One region of the Mycobacterium sp. 23 genome, then DNA from elsewhere that is predicted to be linked to it. Evidence: riboswitches for the same ligand, from Rfam matches in the RefSeq annotation. Region 1 holds a riboswitch; the other holds the start of a gene.

Region 1 (3,730 bases):
GCCCCCTCGTCGCCTGATCGGTAGGGCGTAGCGTCGGCGGCATGCGAACCAGAGTTGCCGAGATGCTCGGCGTCGAGTTTCCTATCTGCGCCTTCAGTCATTGCCGCGACGTGGTGGCCGCGGTGACCAACGCGGGCGGGTTCGGTGTGCTCGGCGCGACCGCCCACAGTCCGAAGCGGCTGGAGAGTGAGCTCACCTGGATCGAGGAGCAGACGCACGGTAAGCCCTACGGAGTGGATCTGCTGCTGCCGCCGAAATACGTCGGGGCTGACACGGGCGGCGTCAACTCACGACAGGCCCAGGATCTGTTGCCCGCCGAGCATCGGGCGTTCGTCGACGACATCCTGACGCGTTACGGCGTCGCGCCGCACGCCGAGCAGGAAGAGGTGATCAGGGGAGGGCTCAACATCTCACCCAAGGGCTATGAACCGCTGCTCGAAGTCGCCTTCAACCACAACATCCGGTTGATCGCCAGCGCGCTCGGGCCGCCGCCGCACGACCTGGTCGAGCGGGCGCACAGCCACGACGTACTGGTGGCTGCGCTGGCCGGTACCACCGAGCACGCACGACGGCACGCGGCGGCGGGGGTGGACCTGATCGTCGCGCAGGGCACCGAGGCGGGCGGGCACACCGGCGAGGTGTCGACCATGGTGCTGGTTCCCGAAGTGGTGGATGCCGTGGCGCCGACGCCCGTGCTGGCGGCGGGCGGCATCGCCCGCGGCCGGCAGATCGCGGCCGCGCTGGCGCTGGGCGCCGAAGGAGTGTGGTGCGGATCGGTGTGGCTGACCACCGAGGAAGCCGAGACCGCACCGGTGGTGAAGGACAAATTCCTGGCCGCGAAATCGTCGGACACGGTGCGATCCCGGTCAATGACCGGAAAGCCGGCCCGGATGCTACGCACGGCCTGGACAGAGGAGTGGGAACGGCCCGACACTCCGGACCCGTTGGGGATGCCGCTGCAGACGGCCCTGATCACCGACTCCCAGGTGCGGATCAACCAAGCCGCCGCCCACCCCGGGGCGAAAGCCCGGGATCTTGCGACCTACTTCGTCGGCCAGGTGGTCGGCTCGCTGGACCGGGTCCGGCCGACGCGTGCGGTGGTGCTCGACATGGTCGAGGAATACATCGACACCATCACCCGACTGACCGATGTGACATAACGAACTCATAGCGGAACGTAACCTGGAGATCAGCTCGGGGCAGGTGCTGTTTTACCAGCTCAGGGCCGTTATTGCTGGGGGAAGGCTGTGGGCGCCCGTAGTGAAAGCATAAAGATCGCGAAACCCTGGGGTGCCACGTTGACCGAGGCCCGCGAGTGGTGCATTATCGGTCAGGCAAGCACCTCGTTAGGTGAGGCGGCTACACGAACACAGGCCACTGACCCCGAACGTCGAAAGACGCCCCGGGTCAGGACAGCTCCTCCCGGCTTAAGGGTTGAGCCCAGGTGGCTTCCGGTTTACCGGACACGTCGGGTAGTGCCAAAGCTCTGACGAGAGGGGTGCGGATTTCCGGCGGATCGCCGGCTATCTGTTCTCCTTCGTGCGCGCAGTGAATCGCGCGGATACCCGCGTGGGTCGTGAACCGAGAGGAGGTGAGGGACGCATGAGTTCCAGTGGCAGTCCGGGTCGATATCCGGGCGATGTTTCGTCCCTGACCGGTCTCCGGTGCGACGTTCTCGGCTGAGCCGTCAATCACGCTCCGATCGGAACCGTTGCGGGACGGGACTTCCCAAGAATCTTTGAAGGTCCACCTGTCAACGTTTGATCCTGTTAGGAGGCGATCATGACCGCTGCCCTGTATGACGAAGTCGTTACCGTAACCGCCGCACCCAAGCTGCACGTGGTACGTGATGTCCCGGCCGCTCCGGCGCCGAAGAAGGCCCGCCGCGCCGATGAGGTGCTCGCCGCCGGAGGCGACCCACTGGTGGCCGGCGCCGCCCGCCTGCTGAACATCCCGCTGCGGCACATGTACGCCGCGCTGTGGCGCATCGGTGTGCTCGAGGTGCAGGCGTAACGCATGGACATCGCGCTACCCGGGACTCCGAGGGGTTAGCCGACCGCAGGTGCGTCCTGCGGCGGGCCAACCCCTCGGAGTCCACGGGGTTTCATGGTCGCGACCCGCGGCACCCGGCTTCGCCGGGTTTGCGATCGCAACTAGAATCAACACCGCAGCATCAATCTAGAATCACCACACCAGCGTCGATCCGGCCATCACCGGGGAGCTTTCGGAAGAACGGCCATCCGGCCCAGTAGAACCGAACGGGCAGGCCCGTCACAGCCTTTCGAGTGGTCACGCGGGAGCGTGGCAAGCGGGGTGGTACCGCGGCGCTCGCGCACCAGCGCAACCGTCGTCCCCGTGCCTGAACTCATCGAGGCACCGGAGACAACCACGTGAGCGACGAAGCTGAACTCGAAGCCGACCGCACCGGCTATCCGAAGCTGGCCAGCGGGGCACCCGACTTCCCGGCGCTCGAGCTCGAAGTGCTCGACTACTGGTTCCGCGACGACACCTTCCGGGCCAGCATCGCCCGCCGGGACGGCGCCCGCGAGTACGTGTTCTACGACGGGCCCCCCTTCGCGAACGGCCTGCCGCACTACGGGCACCTGTTGACCGGCTATGTCAAGGACATCGTGCCGCGCTACCGCACCATGCGCGGCGACAAGGTGGAGCGCCGATTCGGTTGGGACACACACGGTTTGCCCGCCGAGCTGGAAGTCGAGCGGCAGCTGGGCATCACCGACAAGTCACAGATCGACTCGATGGGGATCGCCGCCTTCAACGACGCCTGCCGTGCCTCGGTGCTGCGCTACACCGACGAATGGCAGCAGTACGTCACCCGCCAGGCGCGCTGGGTGGACTTCGACAATGACTACAAGACACTCGATCCCAGCTATATGGAGTCGGTGATCTGGGCGTTCAAACAGCTGTGGGACAAAGGCCTGGCCTACGAGGGCTACCGAGTGTTGCCGTACTGCTGGCGCGACGAGACCCCGTTGTCCAATCACGAACTGCGGATGGACGACGACGTGTACCAGAGCCGCCAGGACCCGGCCCTCACCGTCGGCTTCCCGGTGGTGGGCGGCGAGTCAGAAAATGGACTGGCTGGTGCCTTCCTTCTCATCTGGACGACGACGCCGTGGACCCTGCCGTCGAACCTCGCGGTCGCGGTCAATCCCGACGTCACCTACGTCCAGGTACGGGCGGGCGAACGGCGATTCGTGCTGGCCGAGGCCCGGCTGGCCGCATATGCCCGCGAACTCGGGGAAGAGCCCGAAGTGCTCGGCACCTACCGGGGCGCGGATCTGCTCGGCGCCCGCTACCTGCCACCGTTTGCGTACTTCATGGACTCGCCCAAGGCTTTTCAGGTGCTCTCCGCCGATTTCGTCACCACCGAGGACGGCACCGGCCTGGTGCACATGGCGCCGGCCTACGGCGAGGACGACATGGCGACCACCGACCCCGTCGGCATCGTGCCGGTCACCCCGGTGGACGCCAAGGGCCGCTTCGACGCGACGGTCCCGGACTATCAGGGCCAGCACGTCTTTGAGGCCAACCCGCAGATCATCCGCGACCTGAAGAACGGAACCGGTCCCGCCGCGGCCAACGGAGCGGTGTTGCTGCGACACGAGACCTACGAGCACCCGTACCCGCACTGCTGGCGCTGCCGCAACCCGTTGATCTACCGCGCGGTGTCGTCGTGGTTCGTGCGGGTGACCCAGTTCCGCGACCG
Region 2 (3,730 bases), 490 kb from region 1:
GCGATGACCGGTGGCGGAACCGTTGCGGCAAAGGCGGTTTCGTACGCTCCGACCGCGATTTTGGCTTGCGCCGCCGCTTCGTCTGCCTGGGCGGCGGTGGTAGATATCCATGACACGTAGGGCCCGACTGCGGCGGCCATGGCGATCGCTGTCGGCCCCTGCCAGGTGCCGGCGGTCAGGGTTTCGATCGTCGCTGCGTATGATGCTGCGGTGGAATGCAATTCGGCTCCGAGCTCATCCCAGGCCGCAGCCGCGGCCAGCATGGGTCCCGGGCCGGGTCCGGTGTACATGCGGCCGGAGTTGATTTCGGGTGGCAGTGCCCCGTAATCCATAGGTGTTACCTCTTCATCCCCTCGATGACTGCCCGGGCAGAGCCACGGCGGCGGCCATTCACTCCCTGATTTAAAAGGCTTGGTAAGCGCGGAACGCTTGGCTGATACCGGCCCCCCGTCTGATTCGAACACCATCGTCAATGGAACTTATTGTCGGCGCGTTCCCGTAATGTAATCGCAAGGTAAACAAGAACTCTCACTGCTCGGAGCTGGTGTGTGATATTGAATTACAGCTATATGCGCTGGCGTAGTTTCCGCAGCTCAACAAACTGAAAAAATCAAACAGCAAAATGCAATTGCGGCCTTAAATGTGCCACGGATAATCTGACTGAATGATTCAGGAACTGCCCGAAAAATGCAGCGAGTTGATCGTCAGAATCGCGACCGAGTGTTGTGAGAACAGCGCGAATGTCTTCGCGCTCAAGTCGAGGTGGTCATCCGAACCGTTTTCGTCTGCGGACAGGGTCGTGGGCCGGTTGCGGCCCGGGCCGACCCGAATTGGCCGAGCGCACCCGGTCACCCCGGACCTTCGCGTGAGGGACGATGTTGCCTGGTGCCCGCCCGGCCGTCATGAGATGTTCTCCTAGCATTAGGAATCAACCTACGTAAGACGTTAGGGAACGGTAGCCGAGAACACCTGTATCGTGACTGCGCCTTTCCTGACGGTTTCCTGAAAGGGCATTTCTCGCAGATCAATACGTCCTTCGTCACCCGGCGGCGGGTGGTCGCGCGACCACGGTGGGGCGGAAGCCGTACTGCGGGACGGCCCGGCCGTAAGGTTGCCCGGCGACGTTACCCATTGGAACGCCGGGCATTCCGGGCGCTCCCGCCGGCGGTGGCGCTACCATGGGGGTGCCGCCCAGCGCGGAGTGCAGCGGGCCGGTCAGCGGAGTGGCCGCCGTCCAGGCCGGTGGCACCGAAAGTTTGCCAACGGCAGCCGCATTGCCCGCACCGGCGGACACGATGCCGGCAATGCCGCTCGTGGACTCCACCGAACTAGAGACCGCACTACCAGCCGCCGTCGCGGCGCTTTCCGTCGCACCGGTTGCGGCACCGCCGGTAAGCATGTCGAGGAAGGGGCCAAACGTGCTGCCGGGCACCAACAGTCCGGAGGAGGCGATGGTGTTCCACACATTGGCGTTGGGTCCCCAGTCGGCCCAAAAGCTCTGTCCTGCGGGCCCGTTGCCTCCCGAGAGTCCCTGCAGGACACTCGGGACCGCCGAAATCAGTTGAGACAGCACGCTCTGCTGACCAGAAGATGCTGCCGCCTGGGTTACCGCGGCCGCCTGTGCGCTCGGTCCACCGGGATTGGCGCCTTCCTGCGGTTCGGTGAACGGGCTCAATTGTGTGGCGGCAGCTGATGATCCGGCGTAGTTGTACATCGCGGCCGCATCCTGTGCCCACATCTGGAAGTACTGCGCCTCCGTGGCGGCAATCGCCGGGGCGTTCTGGCCGAGGATGTTGGTTGCGACCAGCGCGGCCAACTGCGTGCGGTTGGCCGCAATCAGCGGAGGTGGCACCGTGGCCGCGAAGGCCGCCTCGTAGGCGGCCGCGGCGGCTTCGGCTTGCGCGGCGGTCTGCTCGGCCTGCGCCGCGGTCGCACTCATCCAGGCGACCTGCGGCATGGCCGCCGCTGCCATGGATGCCGAAGCGGGACCGAGCCACTCATCACCGGTCAACGTCGACAGCACGGCGTCGTAGGACAACGCGGTGGTGCGCAACTCGGCGGCCAACCCGTTCCACGCGGCGGCCGCGGCAAGCATCGGACCGGAGCCCGGCCCGGTGTAGATTCGCGCGGAATTGATCTCGGGCGGCAACGCTGCAAAATCCAGTACGGCAGGCATCGGTCGCCTCCTTGGCTGACTGTTTTCCGGCAGGACAGAATTCCGGGCGACATTGATCGCAATTCGCGCAGCGCTATTCCGCGCAGGTTAAATGGCGCGCTACTGGGAAATCAGCGCGCGCGAGAAACTGTCGGAAAATGCCGACTTAAAGTGCGAACATGGTGCCCGGGTCGGATCGAAACGAAATGATCGTCGATCTCGGATAGGGACTGTCGTCGGGACTCACTCCGCTCTCACCTCCTCGGGGCCGGGGCACGCAGGGGTGCCGGGTGCACGCCACAGAGATGAGACCAGCGGGAAAACCGCTGGGCCAGCACCTCTCTCGACAGAGCTTTGGCACCACACGGCGTATCCGGCCGGTGCCGGAAGCCACTTGGGCTCAACCCTTAAGCCGGGAAGAGCTGTCCTGACCCTGGGCGTCTTTCGACGTTCGAGGTCAGTGGCCTGTGTCCGTGCAGACGCCTCACCTAGCGAGGTGCATGCAAAGTCATCGTGGCACTCGACACGATAAGAGTCAACTCAACGCCCGCATTTTCCGCCAATTCGCAAGAATTCGGGTCGACGAAATTTCTTATTGGACACGGTGGCAATTATTACGTCGACGCGGTCCGGCGTCAGCCCGCCGCCACCGGACGGGGCATTATCGTCAGCTTGAACCCGTATCGAGGCCCGTTGCCCCAGTTGCGGGAGTAGGCCGCGGGAGCGGGCATCCCGGGCATTCCCGACATGTTTACCGCGGCTTCTGGCGCCGCGGTGACGGCCCCGCCGGAGGTGGCGACCGCGCGGTTCGCGACCTCGACGGCCGTGGTCCAACTCGGCGGCACGGACAGCCGGCCGACGAAGGAAGCCTGATTGACTCCGGCGCCCACACCGCCCGACCGCGAGGCGGTCAGGCCCGCGGTCGCGGACGAGGCATCGGCGGCAGCGGGGGCGCTGTCGGCTGCTCCGTCGGCCACCGCCTCAACGTCGGCGAGCGCGTCGGTCGTGGCGGGCGTGATCACCGCCGGCGACACGTACTGGCCCGACACCAACGCGTTCACCAGATTCGAGTTCAGGAAGATTCCGTAGGGGTTGCCGTCGTTGCCGTCCAGGAAGTTCAAGATGTCGACGAGCACGCCCGTCTGTGGGAGGGAGTCAAACGGTGAGGCGGCCGCCGGCGACGTGAGCTGCTGCAGGCTTGCCGGCACGGCGGATATCAGTTGCGGTAGTTCAGTCTGCGTGACCCCGGAACCGGTGGCTTGAGCAACCGCTGCGGCCTGCCCCGCCGGGCCGGACGGATTGGTGGTCTGTTCGGGTTCGGCAAACGGTGTCAGTGTCGTGGCCTCAGCGGCGCTGGCGGCGTAGAGGTACATCGCCGTCGCGTCCTGCGCCCACATTTCGGCGTATTCGGCTTCGGTGGCCGCGATCGCGGGGGTATTGATGCCCAGGAAGTTGGTGGCCACCAGCATCAGCAGTCGTGCCCGGTTGGCAGCGACGGCCGCCGGAGGCACGGTCATCGCGAATGCCGCTTCATATGCGGCCGCGGCGGCGGCCGCCTGACTGGCGGTCTGCTCC

Evidence for each region. A riboswitch is a leader RNA that binds a small molecule or an ion and turns the genes downstream of it on or off. The one in region 1 is predicted to bind magnesium.
Region 2: another riboswitch for magnesium. It lies ahead of ACNQS7_RS03515 (PPE family protein); the one in region 1 lies ahead of ACNQS7_RS05470 (Rv1535 family protein).

The regions. Positions count from the first base shown of each region.
Region 1 covers NZ_JBLVUX010000005.1:931,911-935,640, reverse strand. Annotated here, with positions in the region: gene ACNQS7_RS05480 (carboxymuconolactone decarboxylase family protein) at 1-24, shown strand, start outside; gene ACNQS7_RS05475 (NAD(P)H-dependent flavin oxidoreductase) at 42-1,160, shown strand; M-box (ykoK) riboswitch at 1,336-1,505, shown strand; gene ACNQS7_RS05470 (Rv1535 family protein) at 1,783-2,013, shown strand; gene ileS (isoleucine--tRNA ligase) at 2,391-3,730, shown strand, end outside.
Region 2 covers NZ_JBLVUX010000005.1:439,365-443,094, forward strand. Annotated here, with positions in the region: gene ACNQS7_RS03510 (PPE family protein) at 1-332, opposite strand, end outside; gene ACNQS7_RS03515 (PPE family protein) at 1,040-2,176, opposite strand; M-box (ykoK) riboswitch at 2,487-2,658, opposite strand; gene ACNQS7_RS03520 (PPE family protein) at 2,791-3,730, opposite strand, start outside.